Regions from separate parts of the Variovorax sp. 01N425 genome, predicted to be linked through region 1. Evidence: predicted binding sites of a transcription regulator. Region 1 holds the regulator's gene; each other region holds the start of a gene.
What was found. Region 1 encodes LexA, which represses DNA repair genes until DNA is damaged. Its sites were predicted from a motif close to ACTGTATNNNNATACAGT; they were not measured.
Positions count from the first base shown of each region.

Region 1 (4,219 bases):
GCCTGCGACAGCTGCCGCCAGCAGCGGCGCGCCCAGGCACATCACGACCGCGGCCACCGTGATCAGCTGGCCCGCAGTCGCCACAGAGACAGACAGCGACGCGCTGATTTCATTGAGCGTGCCGGGCACCACCATCACGCCCGTGCCGATCACGAAATTGCCGGCCAGCAAGGCCCACAGTGCGCCCCGGGGCGCGGCCCGGCGGCTCATGGATTCACCGGCGAACCTGCAGCGCGCCGGGGTTCACGATGTTGGTGGGGTTGCCCTTGATGAAGCTCACGACATTGTCGAAAGCCTGGCCGAAATAGCTTTCGTAGCTGTCCTGCTCGACATAGCCGATGTGCGGCGTGCAGATGCAGTTCTCCAGCCGCAGCAGCGCATGGCCCTGCAGCGGCGGCTCGCTCTCGAACACGTCGACCGCCGCCAGTCCGGGCCGGCCGCGGTTGAGCGCAGCAAGCAGCGCATCGGCCTCGACCAGTTCGGCGCGCGAGGTGTTGACGAAGAGCGCGGTCGGCTTCATGCGCGAAAGATCCTCGAGCTTGACCAGACCGGTGGTTTCCTCGTTGAGCCGCAGATGCACCGACAGCACGTCGGCCGCGGCGAAGAACTCGTGGCGGTTCTGCGCCACCTGGAAGCCGTCGGAGCGTGCCTTGGCACAGCTTGCCTCGCGCCCCCAGATCACCACCTGCATGCCGAAGGCCTGTCCGTAGCGCGCCACCAGCTGGCCGATGCGGCCGTAGCCCCAGATGCAGAGCGTCTTGCCCTTGAGCACCGAGCCCAGCCCGAAATTGGGCGGCATGGAGGCCGACTTGAGCCCCGATTGCTGCCAGGCCCCGTGCTTGAGGTTGCTGATGTACTGCGGCAGGCGGCGCATGGCCGCCATGATCAGTGCCCAGGTCAGCTCGGCAGGCGCCTGCGGCGAGCCGGTGCCCTCGGCCACCGCCACGCCGCGCTCCGTGCAGGCCGTGACATCGATATGGCCGCCCACGCGCCCGGTCTGCGAAATGAGCTTGAGCTTGGGGAGCTTTTCGATCAGCTGGCGAGAGATGTGGGTGCGCTCGCGGATCAGCACGATCACGTCGGCATCCTTCAGCCGCACCGAGAGCTGCCCGATGCCCTTGACCGTGTTGGTGTAGACCTTGGCTGCATACGCGTCCAGCTTGGCGGCGCAGCGCAGCTTGCGCACGGCGTCCTGGTAATCGTCGAGGATCACAATGTTCATGGCGTGCCATTGTGCCTCGCAGCATTGGCATGGCGCGCGTGTGAACGTTTGGATACCCACCCCGGGTAGCGGTCACCGGGGGTGCACGGGTTCAGTGCAGCTGGGTGGAGCGGGGCGAGGGGCTGATGGCTTCCATCGCCTCGAGTGCCGCCAGCCGGTCGAGCTCGGCGCAGACATCGGCCATGCGGCCCGAGATCACCATGCGGTTGGTGCTGCGTTTGTCGCCTTGGCGGCCGTCGACCACCCGGATGACGCGCAGCGGCCGCACGGGCGCCGGCGCTGCGCTGGGCGCTGCCGCCTGCGCGCGGGCCGTGCAGGCCGGCCGGACCGCGACGTAGCGCAACCCGGCGGATGTGCCGGCGGCGTCGCGACGGGCCGGGCGGCGCGCTGGCAGCAGCCGGCTTGCAAGCGATTGCAGCGGCATCCACAAATCAGCGATGGCGAGGAGGGCGATTCCCATGTGAACTCCAAAAAAGTCTGAGGTTGAACACAGGCAGGATTTCTTTGAATGGACGCAACAGGGTGATGGCGACAAAGCGCCATACGCCCGCCACCTGTTGCGGCCGGATGGGGTGCAGGCCGCGCGGCCTACATCAGCATGGTGTTGCGGATGAGGCCCACCGCCAGGCCTTCGATCTCGAAGGGCTCGCCGGGCTGGACCACGATGGTCGGGTAGTCGGGGTTTTCAGCGTGCAGCTCGATGACCTGCTTGTTGCGCTTGAGGCGCTTGACCGTGACCTCGTCGCCCAGGCGTGCCACCACGATCTGGCCGTTGCGCGCCTCCTTGGTGGCCTGGACCGCGAGCAGGTCGCCGTCCATGATGCCGGCATCGCGCATGGACATGCCGCGCACCTTGAGCAGGTAGTCGGGCTGGCGCTGGAACAGCGTGTTCTCGACGTAGTAGGTCTGGTCGACGTGCTCTTGCGCGAGGATTGGCGAGCCCGCCGCCACACGGCCGATGAGGGGCAGCGCGAGCTGCGACATGCCGGGCAGCGAGAGGGAGAACTGGCCGCCTTCGCGGTGGCGCGACTCGTTGAGCGAACGCAGCGCGTCGCCCTTGAGCCGGATGCCGCGCGAAGTGCCGCTCACGAGTTCGATCACGCCCTTGCGGGCCAGGGCCTGCAGGTGCTCCTCGGCGGCATTGGCCGACTTGAAACCCAGCTCATTGGCGATTTCGGCCCGCGTAGGCGGCGCGCCGGTACGGGCGATGGCGCTCTGGATCAAGTCCAGGATCTGCTGCTGGCGGGCGGTAAGCTTCACGGCGAACTGCATATGTGGTTCCTTGCGGCACTGGCTGAATATCCAGTACCTGTATTTTTAACCAGTTTTTAAAAGTTGGCAACCCATGGTTAATTCCCTTTCCTCCGGCCTGCGGCGCATCGTGGTCCTGGGCACCGGCGGCACCATCGCAGGCCGGGCCGCGAGCGGTGCCGACAACATAGGCTACACCGCCGGAGAAGTGGGTGTGGCGGACCTGCTCGGCGGCATCGATGCGCCCGCAGGGCTGGCGCTCGTGGCGGAGCAGGTGGCGCAGCTCGACAGCAAGGACATGGCTTTCGACGTCTGGCTGCAGCTCGCCAGGCGCTGCGCCTCCTGGCTGGCCGAGGCCGACGTGGCGGGCGTGGTGATCACGCACGGCACCGACACCATCGAGGAAACGGCTTTCTTCCTCCAGGCGGTGCTTGCGGCCGGCAAGCCCGTGGTGCTGACCTGCGCCATGCGCCCGGCCAGTTCGCTTTCGCCCGACGGTCCGCAGAACCTGCGCGATGCCATCGCCGTGGCGGCCACGCCGGCGGCGCACGGCGTGACGGTGGTCTGCGCGGGTGCCATCCACGGCGCGCTCGATGTGCAGAAGGTGCACACCTACCGCCCCGACGCGTTTTCATCGGGCGATGCCGGGCCGGTCGGCTATGTGGAAGAGGGGGCAGTGCGGCGCCTGCGCGACTGGCCGCAGCCGATGGGCGCGGTCCCGAAAATTCCTGAGCCAAAGGCAGGCGCGGCGGTGCGCTGGCCCCGGGTCGAGATCGTCACCAGCCATGCGGGTGCAAGCGGCGCGCTCGTCGACCTGCTGCTGCAGGAGCGGGCATCGGGCGTTGCCGAGCCGGTTCGCGGGCTGGTCGTGGCCGCGACCGGCAATGGCACGGTGCACCATGCGCTGGAGGCTGCGGCGCTGCGGGCTCAGGATGCCGGCGTGGCGGTGCTGCGTGCCACCCGCTGCGCAAACGGACGCATCCTGCCGAAGTCCGGCGATCCGCTGCGGGACGCCGGTGCGCTCACGCCCGTCAAGGCGCGCATCGCGCTGATGCTGGAACTGATGGAAACGGTGGCCGCCTGAACGGCGGCCGCGCGCAGCCGACGAGATTCAGCTGCTGAGGGCCGCGAGTGCGCGCTGCTTGATCTCTTCGACGCTGCCCACGCCCTGGATGGCGCGGTACTTCGGCGCCGAGGCCGGATCGGCCTTGGCCCAGGCCGAGTAGTAGTCGACCAGCGGACGCGTCTGCTGGCTGTAGACCTCGAGCCGCTTGCGCACGGTTTCTTCCTCGTCGTCCTTGCGCTGGATCAGGTCTTCGCCCGTGATGTCGTCCTTGCCTTCGACCTTGGGCGGATTGAACTTGACGTGGTAGGTACGGCCCGACGCAGGATGCGAGCGGCGGCCGCTCATGCGTTCGATGATGTCGCTGAACGGCACGTCGATTTCGAGCACGTAGTCGAGCTTGACGCCGGCCGCCTTCATGGCGTCGGCCTGCGGAATGGTGCGCGGGAAGCCGTCGAACAGGAAACCGCCGGCGCAATCGGGCTGCGCGATGCGTTCCTTCACAAGGTTGATGATCAGGTCGTCGCTCACGAGCCCGCCGGACTCCATGACGGCCTTGGCCTGCTGCCCGAGCGGGGTGCCGGCCTTGACGGCGGCGCGCAGCATGTCGCCGGTCGAAATCTGAGGAATGCCGTATTTCTGGCAGATGAAGGCTGCTTGCGTGCCTTTGCCCGCCCCGGGCG
Region 1 is NZ_JBFTRJ010000020.1:110,512-114,730, forward strand. Features, by position in the region: gene AC1DSC_RS28620 (MFS transporter) at 1-210, opposite strand, end outside; gene AC1DSC_RS28625 (D-2-hydroxyacid dehydrogenase family protein) at 215-1,222, opposite strand; gene AC1DSC_RS28630 (hypothetical protein) at 1,314-1,682, opposite strand; gene lexA (transcriptional repressor LexA) at 1,811-2,494, opposite strand; gene AC1DSC_RS28640 (asparaginase) at 2,568-3,557, shown strand; gene adk (adenylate kinase) at 3,585-4,219, opposite strand, start outside.

Region 2 (4,219 bases), on a different contig from region 1:
CGTCGGCCTCGTTGCCGAGCACGCGGTAGAACGGCTCGAACACCAGTTCGCGATCGGACTCCGCAATGCCCGGCCCGTTGTCCTCCACCTGCAGCAGCACCACGTGGCCGAACGGGTCGGCCAGCACGCGCGCGGTGATCACGCCGGGCCGCTCGGCGGTCGAGGGCGTGTAGTTGATCGCGTTGTCGAGCAGGTTGCGCACCAGCTCCTTGAGCAGGGTCTGGTTGCCTTCGATCACCACGCCGGGCGCGCCTGCCTCGGCGCCGTCGTAGCCCAGGTCGATGCGCTTCTCGATCGCGCGCGGCACCGCTTCGCGCACCACCTCGATGGTGAGCCGCGCCAGGTCGCAGGCCTGGCGGCCGGTGCCGGCGCCGGTGCTTTCGGCGCGCGCGAGCGAAAGCAGCTGGTTCACCGTGTGGGTGGCGCGCACGCTGGCGCGGCCGATCTGCTTGAGCGACTGCTTGAGCTCGTCGGCGTTGGCGCCCTCGCGCTGCGCCAGGTCGGCCTGCATGCGCAGGCCCGCGAGCGGTGTCTTGAGCTGGTGCGCCGCATCGGCCAGGAAGCGCTTTTGCGTGTGGATCGAATCGTTGAGCTTGTCGAGCAGCTCGTTGACCGACGACACCAGCGGCACCACTTCGAGCGGAACCGACGACTCGTCCAGCGGGCTCAGGTCGCCCGGACGCCGCTCGCGGATGCGCGCCTCCACCACCGACAGCGGCTTGATGCCGCGCACCAGTGCCAGCCAGATCAGCAGCACGGCCAGCGGCAGGATCGCGAACTGCGGCAGCAGCACGCCCTTGATGATCTCGGTGGCCAGCACCGACTGCTTCTCGCGCGTCTCGGCCACCTGCAGCAGCGCCGGCTCCGCGTCGCTGTCGGGGCCCGCGAGCCAGAGCGAGGCCACGCGCACCGACTTGCCCCGCATCTCGCCGTTGCGGAGCGTGACCACGCCGGGAACCGGGGGCTCGTCGGAGTTGGGATGCGGCACGTCGGGCTCGCCGCTGAGCAGCGCGCCGTGGCTGTCGAGCACCTGGTAATAGACGCGGTCGGCGCCGTCGGCCCGCAGGATCTCGCGCGCCGGCTGCGGCAGCACGAACTGCGTCTGCCCCTGCTGCACCGTGACCAGCCGTGCCAGCGTCTGCACGTTGTATTCGAGCGCCCGGTCGAAGGGTGCATTGGCAATGCCCTGCGCCACCAGCCAGGTCACGCCGATGCTCACCGGCACCAGCAGCAGGAGCGGCGTGAGCATCCAGTCGAGGATCTCGCCGAACAGGGAGCGCTGCGCGCGCTGGAAGAGTTTCAAGGCAGTTGCCCCCGGGGGTCTTCGGGCACTACGCGTGGCGGCGCGTCAAGGAATCTTCTCGAGGCAGTAGCCCAGGCCTCGGACCGTTGCAATGCGCACCGGGCCTTTCTCGATCTTCTTGCGCAGCCGGTGGATGTAGACCTCGATCGCGTTCAGGCTCACTTCCTCGCCCCATTCGCACAGGCGCTCCACCAGCTGGTCCTTGCTGACCAGGCGGCCGGCGCGCTGCAGCAGCACCTCCAGCAGGCCCAGTTCGCGCGCCGAGAGCTCGACCATCTTGCCGTCGATGGTGGCCACCCGGCCGGCCTGGTCGTACACCAGCGGGCCGTGGCGGATCGTGTTGCTGGTGGCGCCCATGCCGCGCCGCGTGAGCGCCCGCACGCGCGCCTCGAGCTCCTGCAGGCTGAAGGGCTTGGCCATGTAGTCGTCGGCGCCATGGTCCAGGCCCTTGACGCGCTCCTCCACGCTGTCGGCCGCGGTGAGCACCAGCACCGGCAGCTGCGAGCCGCGTGCGCGCAGCCGCTTCAGGATCTCGATGCCGTGCAGGTTGGGCAGCCCCAGGTCGAGGATCAGCAGGTCGAACTCGCTGTGCGTCATGAGCGCGGTGTCGGCCTGCGATCCGTTCGCCACGTGGTCGACCGCTGCGCCCGAGGTGCGCAGGCTTCGCAGCAGGGCATCGGCCAGCACCTGGTCGTCTTCGGCAATCAGAATCCGCATGAGCCACCTCCGGCCGGTTCGGGCGCCGCACTGGCGCCGCGTTCACATATGTCTCTTTGCCGAGTCTAGCCCGCCGTGTAGGCCTCGAGTCCGATGGTTACCACGGTGGCAATGTCGTTGCCCACGCTGGCGCGGAACTCGCGTTCGGCCTGCGTCACCGCGCCGCGGAAGGCGTCGAGCCACGCCAGGCCGTCGGTGGTGAAGAGCACGCGCCGCGCCCGCGCGTCGAGCGGATCGGGGCCGCGCGTGACCAGGCCCCAGGCCTCGCACTGGTCCACCAGCGCGCCCATCGCCTGCTTGGTCATGCCGGCGCGCTCGGCCAGTTCGGTCAGGCGCGAGCCCTCGCGCGCCAGGTGCCGCGTGATGTGGATGTGCGCGGCGCTCACCTGCGCGCGCGCGGCAAGGTTCGACAGCGCCAGCGGCACGTTCACGTCATGCGCCATGAGTTCGAGCACGCGCTCGTCGAAGCGGCGCATTGCATGGCCCAAGAGGCGGCCCAGGTGGGTCTGGCGCCAGGCGTCCGGGTCGGTCGGAAAAGCGAATTCGGCCATCGGCTAGATGGTAAAGCAAACTGACCAAAAAATGGGTTTACTCAAACCAACGAGCCTCTACACTACTGTTCAAGCATCCAGCCTGTAATTAAAAGCAGATGGACCGCATCCACACACAAACCGTTGATTTTCAAGGAGATTTCCACATGGACGCACTCGTCAAGGGCACCAGCATCTCGGTCGCAGGCAGCGAAAAAGCCAAGGCCCTGCAGGCCGCACTGGCCCAGATCGAAAAGCAGTTCGGCAAGGGCACGATCATGCGGCTCGGCGAAGGCGAGGCGCTCGAGGACGTCCAGGTGGTCTCCACCGGCTCGCTCGGCCTGGACATCGCGCTGGGCGTCGGCGGCCTGCCGCGCGGCCGCGTCATCGAGATCTACGGCCCGGAATCGTCGGGCAAGACCACGCTCACGCTGCAGGTCATCGCCCAGATGCAGAAGCAGGCCGGCACCTGCGCCTTCGTCGACGCCGAACACGCGCTCGACGTGCAATACGCCCAGAAGCTCGGCGTGAACCTGTCCGACCTGCTCATCAGCCAGCCCGACACCGGCGAGCAGGCCCTCGAAATCGTCGATTCGCTGGTGCGCTCGGGCGCCGTCGACCTGATCGTGGTCGACTCGGTCGCCGCGCTCACGCCCAAGGCCGAAATCGAAGGCGAAATGGGCGACTCGCTGCCCGGCCTGCAGGCCCGCCTGATGAGCCAGGCGCTGCGCAAGCTCACCGCCACCATCAAGAAGACCAACTGCATGGTCATCTTCATCAACCAGATCCGCATGAAGATCGGCGTGATGTTCGGCTCGCCCGAAACCACCACCGGCGGCAATGCGCTGAAGTTCTACGCCTCGGTGCGGCTGGACATCCGCCGCATCGGCACCATCAAGAAGGGCGACGAGGCCATCGGCAACGAAACCAAGGTCAAGGTGGTGAAGAACAAGGTCTCGCCTCCGTTCAAGACGGCCGAGTTCGACATCCTGTTCGGCGAAGGCATCAGCCGCGAAGGCGAGATCATCGACATGGGCGTGAACGCCAAGATCCTCGACAAGTCGGGCGCCTGGTACGCCTACAACGGCGAAAAGATCGGCCAGGGCCGCGACAACGCCCGCGAGTTCCTGCGCGAGAACCCCGAACTCTCGCGCGAGATCGAGAACAAGGTGCGCGAATCGCTGGGCATTCCGCTGCTGGCGGCCGATGCCAACGCTCCGGCCCCCGAAAAGGCCGAGAAGCCCGCCAAGGCGGCCAAGGCCGACAAAGCCGACAAGGGCGAGTAAGCCGGCGAGCACGCGCGCAGGCAGCGCATGGCTTTCGGCGCCCCTTCCCTCAAAGGCCGCGCGCTGCGGCTCCTGAGCCAGCGCGAGCATTCGCGCGCGGAACTGGAGCGCAAGCTGGCCAGGCACGAAGAAGCACCGGGCGAGCTGGCCCGCGCGCTCGACGAGCTGGCCGCCAAGGACTTCATCAGCGAGCCGCGCGTGGTGGCCTCGGTGCTGAACCAGCGCGCCGCCCGCTCGGGCGCGCTGCGGGTGCGGCAGGAGCTGCAGGCCAAGGGCATCGCGCCCGAGGCCATTGCACAGGCCGTGGCCAGCCTGCAGGACACCGAGGTGGAGCGCGCCACGGCCCTGTGGCGCCGCCGTTTCGACGCACCGCCCGCCGATGC
Region 2 is NZ_JBFTRJ010000002.1:294,535-298,753, forward strand. Features, by position in the region: gene AC1DSC_RS04510 (sensor histidine kinase) at 1-1,303, opposite strand, end outside; gene AC1DSC_RS04515 (response regulator) at 1,349-2,020, opposite strand; gene AC1DSC_RS04520 (MarR family winged helix-turn-helix transcriptional regulator) at 2,086-2,571, opposite strand; gene recA (recombinase RecA) at 2,718-3,836, shown strand; gene recX (recombination regulator RecX) at 3,864-4,219, shown strand, end outside.
Region 2: recA (recombinase RecA) is a predicted target of LexA. The motif match lies at 2,653-2,670, and genes of this name have one in related genera.

Region 3 (4,219 bases), on a different contig from region 1:
GCCCGAGGTCCAGACCTTGGTGGCGAGAAAGGCCTTGGTCCCGCGCGGCTTCGCTGCGGCGGCCAGCAGCTCGCCGGTGGTTTCCTCGGAGCGGCCGTACATCGGCGAGCTGTCGATCACCGTGCCGCCGGCCGCGAACAGCGCGTCCAGCACGCCGGGCAGGCGCTGGTATTCGTCGCTGCCGGGGCGCTGGTCGAAGCCGATCCAGGTGCCGCAGCCGACCACCGGCAGGGCTTCTTGCGTGGAGGGGATGGGGCGGGTGTTCATCGTGATGGCTGGCAGGTGTTGTGCCGCCGCGGTCATCGCGGAGGTCATCGGCAGCACTGCAACAAGCTGCAGGAAGCGTGCGCGGTTCAAGCGCGCGTCGAAAAACGGAACTGGCGAGAAAGCGGGCGGGCCGAAGTTCTTCATGGAAGCGCGGTGTCGCCATGCGTCGGACGAGCAGCCGCAATGACGATAGCACCGAGGCTTCGACCGCGTGCGCCGATGCAACACCGCGCTTTCCATTGCTTGCCCGCGGATGTTTCGCAATGTTACGCTGCTTCGCGCAGGCGGAGGGCCTGCCTCTTCCAACAAGAACACCATCGGCCGGTGCGCAAGCTGCACCGCCGGCCATCGCCAATCTATGAATCCGACCTCCCGTTCCATCTCCCGCCTGCTGCACGGGCTCGTGCTGCTGCTGGCTGCACTGCTGCTGGCTGCATGCAGTGCTGCGCCGATCGCACCCGAGCAGACCCTCACGGGGCAGGAGGGGGCGGTGGTCATGAAACTGATTACCAACAGCCCTGGCGAGACCGACCCGGCGGAGACGCTGTCGGCCGTGCGCCTCGAGCGCGTGCTCGAGTCCGGTGAAAAGCAGACCGGGCGCGACATCGTGGTGCTGACGCGCACGCGCAAGGCCACCTACACCACCGCTGTGTTCAGCGGCATGGTCGCGCCCGGGCGCTACATCATCAAGAGCATCACCGGTGCGAGTGGCAACATGAGCTACTTCTATCCCATCGATGCGAAGTTCGGCAGCTTCGACGTGGTGCGCGGCGAAGTCACGCTGCTTGGAACGCTGTTGATCCAGCCGCGCCTGGGCACGCGCTTTGTCGTTGCCTATGTGCCACCGGAGGCTGAGCTGCAGAAGACCTTCGAGACCTTGTATCCCGCATTGGCGGCGCAGACCCGCGGCCGTCCGCAGCATGGCTTCGTTCCCACGCTCGATCTCGACCGCCGCGCTGCGTTGGCGCCGCAGGTCAAGCGCCTGGCGTCCATCTGGCATGGCCTGACGCAGACGGCCGACGGCGAATTCATGGCCGGCAGCAAGCTCGGGAAGGTGCTGTGGCGCAAGAGCGGAGAGAGCCGTTGGAAGGAACTCGACGTGGGTTCCTGGCGCGAGGTGCTCTCGGTCCGCCCCTACCGCGGCGGGCTGCTGGCAGCGGGCGAGGAAGGCCTTCTGCGCCACTCTTCCGACGAGGGGTTGACTTGGAAGAGCCTGGTACCGCCCGATGACGGGCTGATCCAACTGGCGCAGCCGATGCGCGACGGGGGCGTGGTTGCGATCTCGCGCCGCGACAGCCTCTGGACCGTCTACGCCTCGAAGGATCTTGATGCCGGCGTGTGGCAAAAGCTCGGAGAGTTTTCCGATTCCCGCTCGATCAACGTGCCATGGCAGCGCAGCATGAGCTTCGGCCAGCCGGAGCGCGCGGGCGTGATGATGCCCAACGGCGACCTCCATGCCACCGATGGCCGCACGCTGTTTCGCTCCAGCAATGGTCGCTCCACCCTCGACGTGAATGCCTTGCCCGACGGCACCCTGGTGTCCCAGACGGTGGTGATGACAAAAACCACCTTGCTTTCGCCCGATTGGGGGCAAACCTGGGCCGATCTCGACACCAGCCGTTTCGTCGTGACGATCGCCTTCAAGGACCGGCAGACGGCATATGCGGTGGGCCCTGTCGCCCCCAGCCTGATGCCCGGAAAGCTGGGATTGATGACCACGCGGGACGGCGGCAGGAGCTGGTCACAGACCGGCAGCTCGCCGGGAATGACGAATCCCTACGCCGTGCGCCAGATGATGGTGGACCGGGCCGATGGCTCTCTGATCGCCTTTCTGCCCGAAAACCTGATCGTGCGGTCCACGGACGAAGGAAAGAGCTGGAAGATCGTCAAGGACAACTGAGCCAGGCGCCGGGCGAAGGCGCGCCGCACGGGGCATAGGCCACTGTTCGAAGGGCGGGATTTCCATTGCCTTGCGAGGATCGGAATACTGTATAAAAATACAGTTAACGATTCAATCATGGGCCTCCCTTTCCTCGACTCCTTTTCCGCTGCCGCGGGGCGTGGCGTCTGGCATGCCGACGAGCTCGGCCTGGCCGACGCGCAGGTGGTTGCCACCGGCCATGCCGCGCTCGACGCGCAGCTGCCGGGCGGCGGCTGGCCGGTCGGCGCCATGACGGAACTGCTGCAGACCGCGCCCGAGGCGCATGTCTGGCGCCTGCTGCTGCCCGCGCTGGCGCAGGCGGTGCAGGCGCACGGCGGGCCGGTGGTGCTGGTCGGCGCGCCCTACGAGCCCTGCGCGGCGGCGCTCGCGGCGCAGGGGCTGCCGGTGGAGGCGCTGATGTGGGTGCGCAGCGATGCGCCGGCCGCGCGGCTGTGGGCCTGCGAGCAGGCGCTGCGCTGCGCCGACGTGTCCGCCGTGCTGGCCTGGCTGCCGCAGGCCCGGGTGGGCGAGCTGCGCCGGCTGCAGCTGGCGGCCGCCCAGCACGACGTGCTGCTCTTCGTGTGCCGGCCCGCATCGGCCGCGCAGGGCGCATCGCCGGCGCGGCTGCGCCTCCAGGTGGAAAGCTGCGAGGCCGATGCATCGCAGAGCGAACTGCGCATCCTGAAGCGCCGCGGACCGCCGCTGGCCGCGCCCGTGATGCTGCCCGCGCGCAACGAGCGCATGGCCGCGTTGCTGGCCGCCGCCCGGCTGCGCCGCAAGCTGCGGCTGCAGCAGCAGGGCACGGCGCCGGCCGCCGAGGCCGCGGGGTCGGCCACCGTGGTGCGCATCGACGCGTGGAAAGGAAACGGGAATGCACTGGATCGCGTTGCGGTGGTCGCTTGATGCCGACGCGCCCGATGCCCCGGTGCTTCCCACGCCCGAGGCGCTGGGCTGGTGGGCGCTGCGCTACACGCCGCACGTCGCCTGGCAGGACGAGGCGCTGATGCTCGAGGTCTCGGCCTGCGAGCGGCTGTGGGGCGGGCGCTCGTCGCTGATGCGCCAGCTGGCCCACGAGAACCCCGCGCCCGGTGCCGTGATGCGCGGCGCGCAGGGCGCCACGAGCCCGATCGCGCTGGCGCGGCTGCGCCTGTTCGAGCGCAACGAGAACCGGCCCAAGGACATTCCCGCCGGCCTGCCGCTGGACACGCTGACGGCCGCGCACCCCCACCTCGACCTGCTCGCGCGCCTGGGCTGCCGCACCTGGGGCGAGGTGGCGGCCCTGCCGCGCGGCGGCCTCACGCGGCGCTTCGGCGCGGAACTGCGCAAGGCGCTCGACACCGCCTGGGGCCTCTCCCCCGAAAGCCACGACTGGCTCACGCTGCCCGACGTGTTCGAGCAGAAGCTGGAGCTGCCCGCGCTGGCCGAGACCGCGCCCGAATTGATGTGGTCGGCCAACCGTTTGCTCGCGGCGCTGCAGATCTGGCTGCGCGCGCGCCAGCGCGGCGCGCGTGCGCTCGAACTGCAATGGACGCTCGACCTCAAGCGCTTCAACGGCGTGAACCTGCCGCCGCACCAGCAGGTCACGGTGCGCACGGCCGAGCCCACGCAGGACATGGCGCACCTGCGCCGCCTGCTGTCCGAAAAGCTCGCCCTCACCACGCTCGCGGCGCCCGCGAGCTGGCTGCGGCTGCGCACGCTCGAAACCGATCCGTGGGCCGGCGCCAGCACCAGCTTCCTGCCCGAGGACAACCGCAAGGGCGACAAGCTGCACGAGATGGTCGAGCGGCTCAGCGTGCGGCTCGGAGCGCACCAGGTGGTGGTGCCCGCGGCGCAGGCCGACCACCGGCCCGAGCGCAAGCAGGCCTGGCGCCCCGCGCTGCAGCAGGACAAGGCGCCGGCGGACAAGGCCGGCAGGCAAGCGAGGGCCGCGGCCTTGCAGCCCGATGCCATCTACCCGCCCTGGCTGCTGCCCGAACCGCTGCTGCTCGAGATGGATGGCGAAAGCCCGTGCTACCGCGGCCCGCTGCGCAA
Region 3 is NZ_JBFTRJ010000004.1:386,587-390,805, reverse strand. Features, by position in the region: gene AC1DSC_RS09625 (aldo/keto reductase) at 1-411, opposite strand, end outside; gene AC1DSC_RS09620 (WD40/YVTN/BNR-like repeat-containing protein) at 626-2,167, shown strand; gene imuA (translesion DNA synthesis-associated protein ImuA) at 2,285-3,091, shown strand; gene AC1DSC_RS09610 (Y-family DNA polymerase) at 3,060-4,219, shown strand, end outside.
Region 3: imuA (translesion DNA synthesis-associated protein ImuA) is a predicted target of LexA. The motif match lies at 2,254-2,271, and genes of this name have one in related genera.

Region 4 (4,219 bases), on a different contig from region 1:
GCAGCTGAAGCCGGTGCGCAAGGAGGTGGTCGACTTCAAGCTCAGCCCCTTCGGCCGCCACACCTTCTACGGCGTGGACATCAAGTAGCCGATGAACGCACCCGTTGCCATCGTCGCGGCGATGCACGAGGAGCTGGGCGCGCTGCTCGCGCAGATGCCGGACGAGCAGCGCGTGCGCGCCGCGGGCCGCGACTTCTGGGTCGGCCACCTGCACGGCCAGCCGGTGGTGGCCGTGCTGTCGCGCATCGGCAAGGTCGCGGCGGCGGTCACGGCCGCGGTGCTGCTCGAGCGCTTCGGCGTGCGCGCGATCGTGTTCACGGGCGTGGCAGGCGGGCTCGCGCCGGGCGTGGACGTTGGCGACGTGGTGGTCGCCACGCAGCTGCTGCAGCACGACCTCGACGCCTCGCCGATCTTCCCGAAGTACGAAGTGCCGCTCATGGGCCTTTCGCGCTTTGCGGCCGATGCCTCGATCGGCGATGCGCTGGCGGCCGTGGCCGAAGCCGCGCTGCGCGATCCGGCGGCGCTGGTGGGGCAGGCGGCCGCCGATGAATTCGGCCTCCGGTCGCCGAAGGTGCACCGCGGCCTGCTGGTGAGCGGCGACCGCTTCGTCTCGACGGCCGCCGAGAGCGCTGCCTTGCGGCGCAGCCTGCCCGATGCGCTCGCAGTCGAGATGGAAGGCGCGGCGGTCGCGCAGGTGTGCCACGACTACGGCGTGCCGTTCGCGGCCATGCGCACCATCTCGGACCGAGCCGACGACGCCGCGCATGGCGACTTCGCGCGCTTCGTCGCCGAGGTGGCGAGCCGCTACAGCCTGGCCTTGGTCGATGCGTGGCTGGCCACGCTGCCTTCTTGCGGAATGCCGGCCGCTACTTGAGCCAGCCGCGCCGGCGGAAGTACCACATCGGCACCAGCGCGCTTGCCGCCATCAAGGCCAGCGCATACGGATAGCCCAGCGACCAGTCGAGCTCGGGCATCAGCTTGAAGTTCATGCCGTAGATGCTCGCGATCAGCGTGGGCGGCAGCAGCGCCACGCTGGCCACCGAGAAGATCTTGATGGTCTTGTTCTGGTTGATGTTGATGAAACCGACGGTCGCATCCATCAGGAAGTTGATCTTGTCGAACAGGAAGGCCGTGTGGTTGTCCAGCGATTCGATGTCGCGCAGGATCTGCCGCGCCTCCTCGAACTGCTCGGCGTTGAGCATGCGGCTGCGCATCATGAAGCTCACGGCGCGGCGCGTGTCCATCACGTTGCGGCGGATGCGGCCGTTCAAGTCTTCCTGGCGCGCGATGGCGCCCAGCACCTCGCCGGCCAGCTCGTCGCTGACGTTGCCTTCGAGCACCTTCTTGCCCGCGATCTCGAGCTCGTCGTAGATGTTCTCGAGCGTGTCGGCCGAATATTCCGCGTCGGCGTCGAACAGCTTGAGCAGCACTTCCTTGGCGTCTTCGATGAGGCCCGGCGCGCGGCGCGCACGCATGCGCAGCAGCCGGAACACCGGCACGTCCTCGTCGTGGATCGAGAACAGCACGCCGCGGCTGCGAAGCTCGGTGTTGTGCTGGTTCAGGATGAAGGCCACGCGCACCGACCGCGGGTCTTCGTCGTCATCGATCAGGAAGTCGGAGCGGATGTGCAGCTCGCCGTTGTCTTCTTCATAGAAGCGGGCCGACTCCTCGATGTCCTCGTCCATCGCGTCTTCGGGAATCGAGAGGCCGTAGTACTGCTTGATCCAGCGCTTTTCCTCGAGCGTGGGCGATTCGAGGTCGACCCAGATCGGCTGGAACTTGGAAAGCTCCTCGAGCGCCTCGATCTCTTCCTGGACAAGGCGGCCGTTGGCAAGCGTAAAGATATTGAGCATGGGCTCACTCCCGTGAAATGGCTGAGGCGATGGGGCGAGGGGAGGGGTGCTTTCAATCCCCGGGCCCGGGCGTCAGGACGCGGGAGTTGAAAGCTGCCGAGACGGTGCGGTTTCCATGATGCGGTCTCCAGTTGCAGCGAGCGGCGATTATGTCATCGGCCATGTGACGGCAGGCCCTCCGATCTGGATGGACATACAGTAAAGTCGCGGGCATGCAGACCGCTGCGCTCCCCGCTTTTTCCGCCACCGGTGCCACCCAGGCCGAGCGCCTGGCCGCGGCGCTCTCGGCGCTCAACGACGAGCAGCGCGCCGCCGTCGAGCACGGCGTCGGCACGCTGACGGCCGGGCGCGACGAGCGGCCGCTGCTGGTGATCGCCGGTGCGGGCTCGGGCAAGACCAGCACGCTGGCGCACCGGGTGGCGCACCTCATCGCCGGCGGCGTCGATCCGCAGCGCCTGCTGCTTCTGACCTTCTCGCGCCGCGCGGCGCAGGAAATGGAGCGCCGCGCGGGCCAGGTGCTGGCGCGCGTGCTCGGGCTCAAGTCCGACAAGCCGCCCGCGCTGCCCTGGGCCGGCACTTTCCACGGCATCGGCGCGCGGCTGCTGCGCGAATACGCCGCGCACATCGGCCTCGACGACCACTTCACCATCCACGACCGCGGCGACGCCGAGGACCTGATGGGCCTCGTGCGCCACGAACTCGGCCTGTCGTCGAGCCTGAACCGCTTTCCGCGCAAGGGCACCTGCCTTTCGATCTATTCGCGCTGCGTCAACACGCGCGCCCCGCTGGCCGAGGTGCTGGCCGAGGCCTTTCCGTGGTGCGCCGAATGGGAAGCCGAACTCAAGCGCCTGTTCGGCGCCTATGTGGAGGCCAAGCAGCAGCAGAACGTGCTCGACTACGACGACCTGCTGCTCTACTGGGCCGGCATGGTGGCCGAGCCCGCGCTGGCGGCGCTGGTCGGCGAGCGCTTCGACCACGTGCTGGTCGACGAATACCAGGACACCAACCTGCTGCAGGCCTCGATCCTGCGGGCGCTCAAGCCCGATGGCCGCGGCGTAACGGTGGTGGGCGACGATGCGCAGTCGATCTACTCGTTTCGAGGCGCAACGGTGCGTAACATCCTCGACTTTCCGTCGCAGTTCTCGCAGGCTGCGCGCGTGGTCACGCTGGAGCGCAACTACCGCTCGACCCAGCCGATTCTCGATGTCTCGAACCGGGTCATTGCACAGGCGGCCGAGCGGCATGCCAAGACGCTCTGGACCGACAAGCCCTCCGCCGGCCGGCCGCAGCTGGTGCTGGTGCCCGACGAGGCGCAGCAGGCCGTCTGGGTGGCCGACAAGGTGCTCGCGCACCGCGAGGGCGGCCTAGCGCTCAAGTCGCAGGCGGTGCTGTTCCGTGCCGCCACGCACAGCGCGCCGCTCGAGCTCGAACTGGCGCGCCGCAACATCCCGTTCGTGAAGTACGGCGGCCTCAAGTTTCTCGAGGCCTCGCATGTGAAGGACCTGCTCGCGGTGCTGCGCTTCGCCGAGAACCCGCGCGGCCGCATGGCGGGTTTCCGCGTCACGCAGCTCATCCCGGGCATCGGGCCGGCCACGGGCGCGCGGCTGCTCGATGCCATGGACCAGGCCGCCGATCCGGCGGCGGCGGTGCGCGAATTCGTGCCGCCCTCGGCCGCCCGCGCGGAATGGGCGGTCTTTGCCGAAGCCTATGCCGCGCTGTGCGCGCCCTCGCTGCCGTGGCCGGCCGACGTGGAGCTGGCGGTGCGCTGGTATTTGCCGCACCTGGACCGGCTCTACGACGACCCCTCCGGCGTGCGGCGCGGCGACGTCGAGCAACTGGCGCGGCTGGCCTCGGGCTACGGCTCGCGCGAGCGCTTCCTGACCGAACTCACGCTCGATCCGCCCGAAGCCACCAGCGACAAGCCGGGCCCGCCCTCGCTCGACGAGGACTACCTCATTCTTTCGACCATCCACTCGGCCAAGGGGCAGGAGTGGAATTCGGTGCATGTGCTCAACGTGGTCGACGGCTGCCTGCCGGCCGACGTGGCGCAGGGCGCGCACGAACTCGAGGAGGAGCGGCGGCTGCTCTACGTGGCGATGACGCGGGCGCGCGACCACCTGCATCTTCTGGTGCCGCAGCGCTTCTACGTGACGCAGCAGGCCGTGCGCGGCGACCGGCACCTGTATGCCAACCGCACGCGCTTCATTTCCGAGTCGGATCTTGCCGGCTTCGAGCAGCAGACCTGGCCGCCGCCGCCGGCGCGCCCGCCCGCGGTGCCGCCGCCGGCCGCGGTGATCGACCTGCGCAACCGCATGCGCGCGGCCTGGAGCTGAGCCCGCCGGCCCTTCGCCCGGCAGGGTCACCGC
Region 4 is NZ_JBFTRJ010000014.1:199,566-203,784, reverse strand. Features, by position in the region: gene AC1DSC_RS24385 (ABC transporter substrate-binding protein) at 1-88, shown strand, start outside; gene AC1DSC_RS24380 (5'-methylthioadenosine/adenosylhomocysteine nucleosidase) at 92-874, shown strand; gene corA (magnesium/cobalt transporter CorA) at 867-1,853, opposite strand; gene AC1DSC_RS24370 (ATP-dependent helicase) at 2,066-4,186, shown strand.
Region 4: AC1DSC_RS24370 (ATP-dependent helicase) is a predicted target of LexA. The motif match lies at 2,036-2,053, and genes of this name have one in related genera.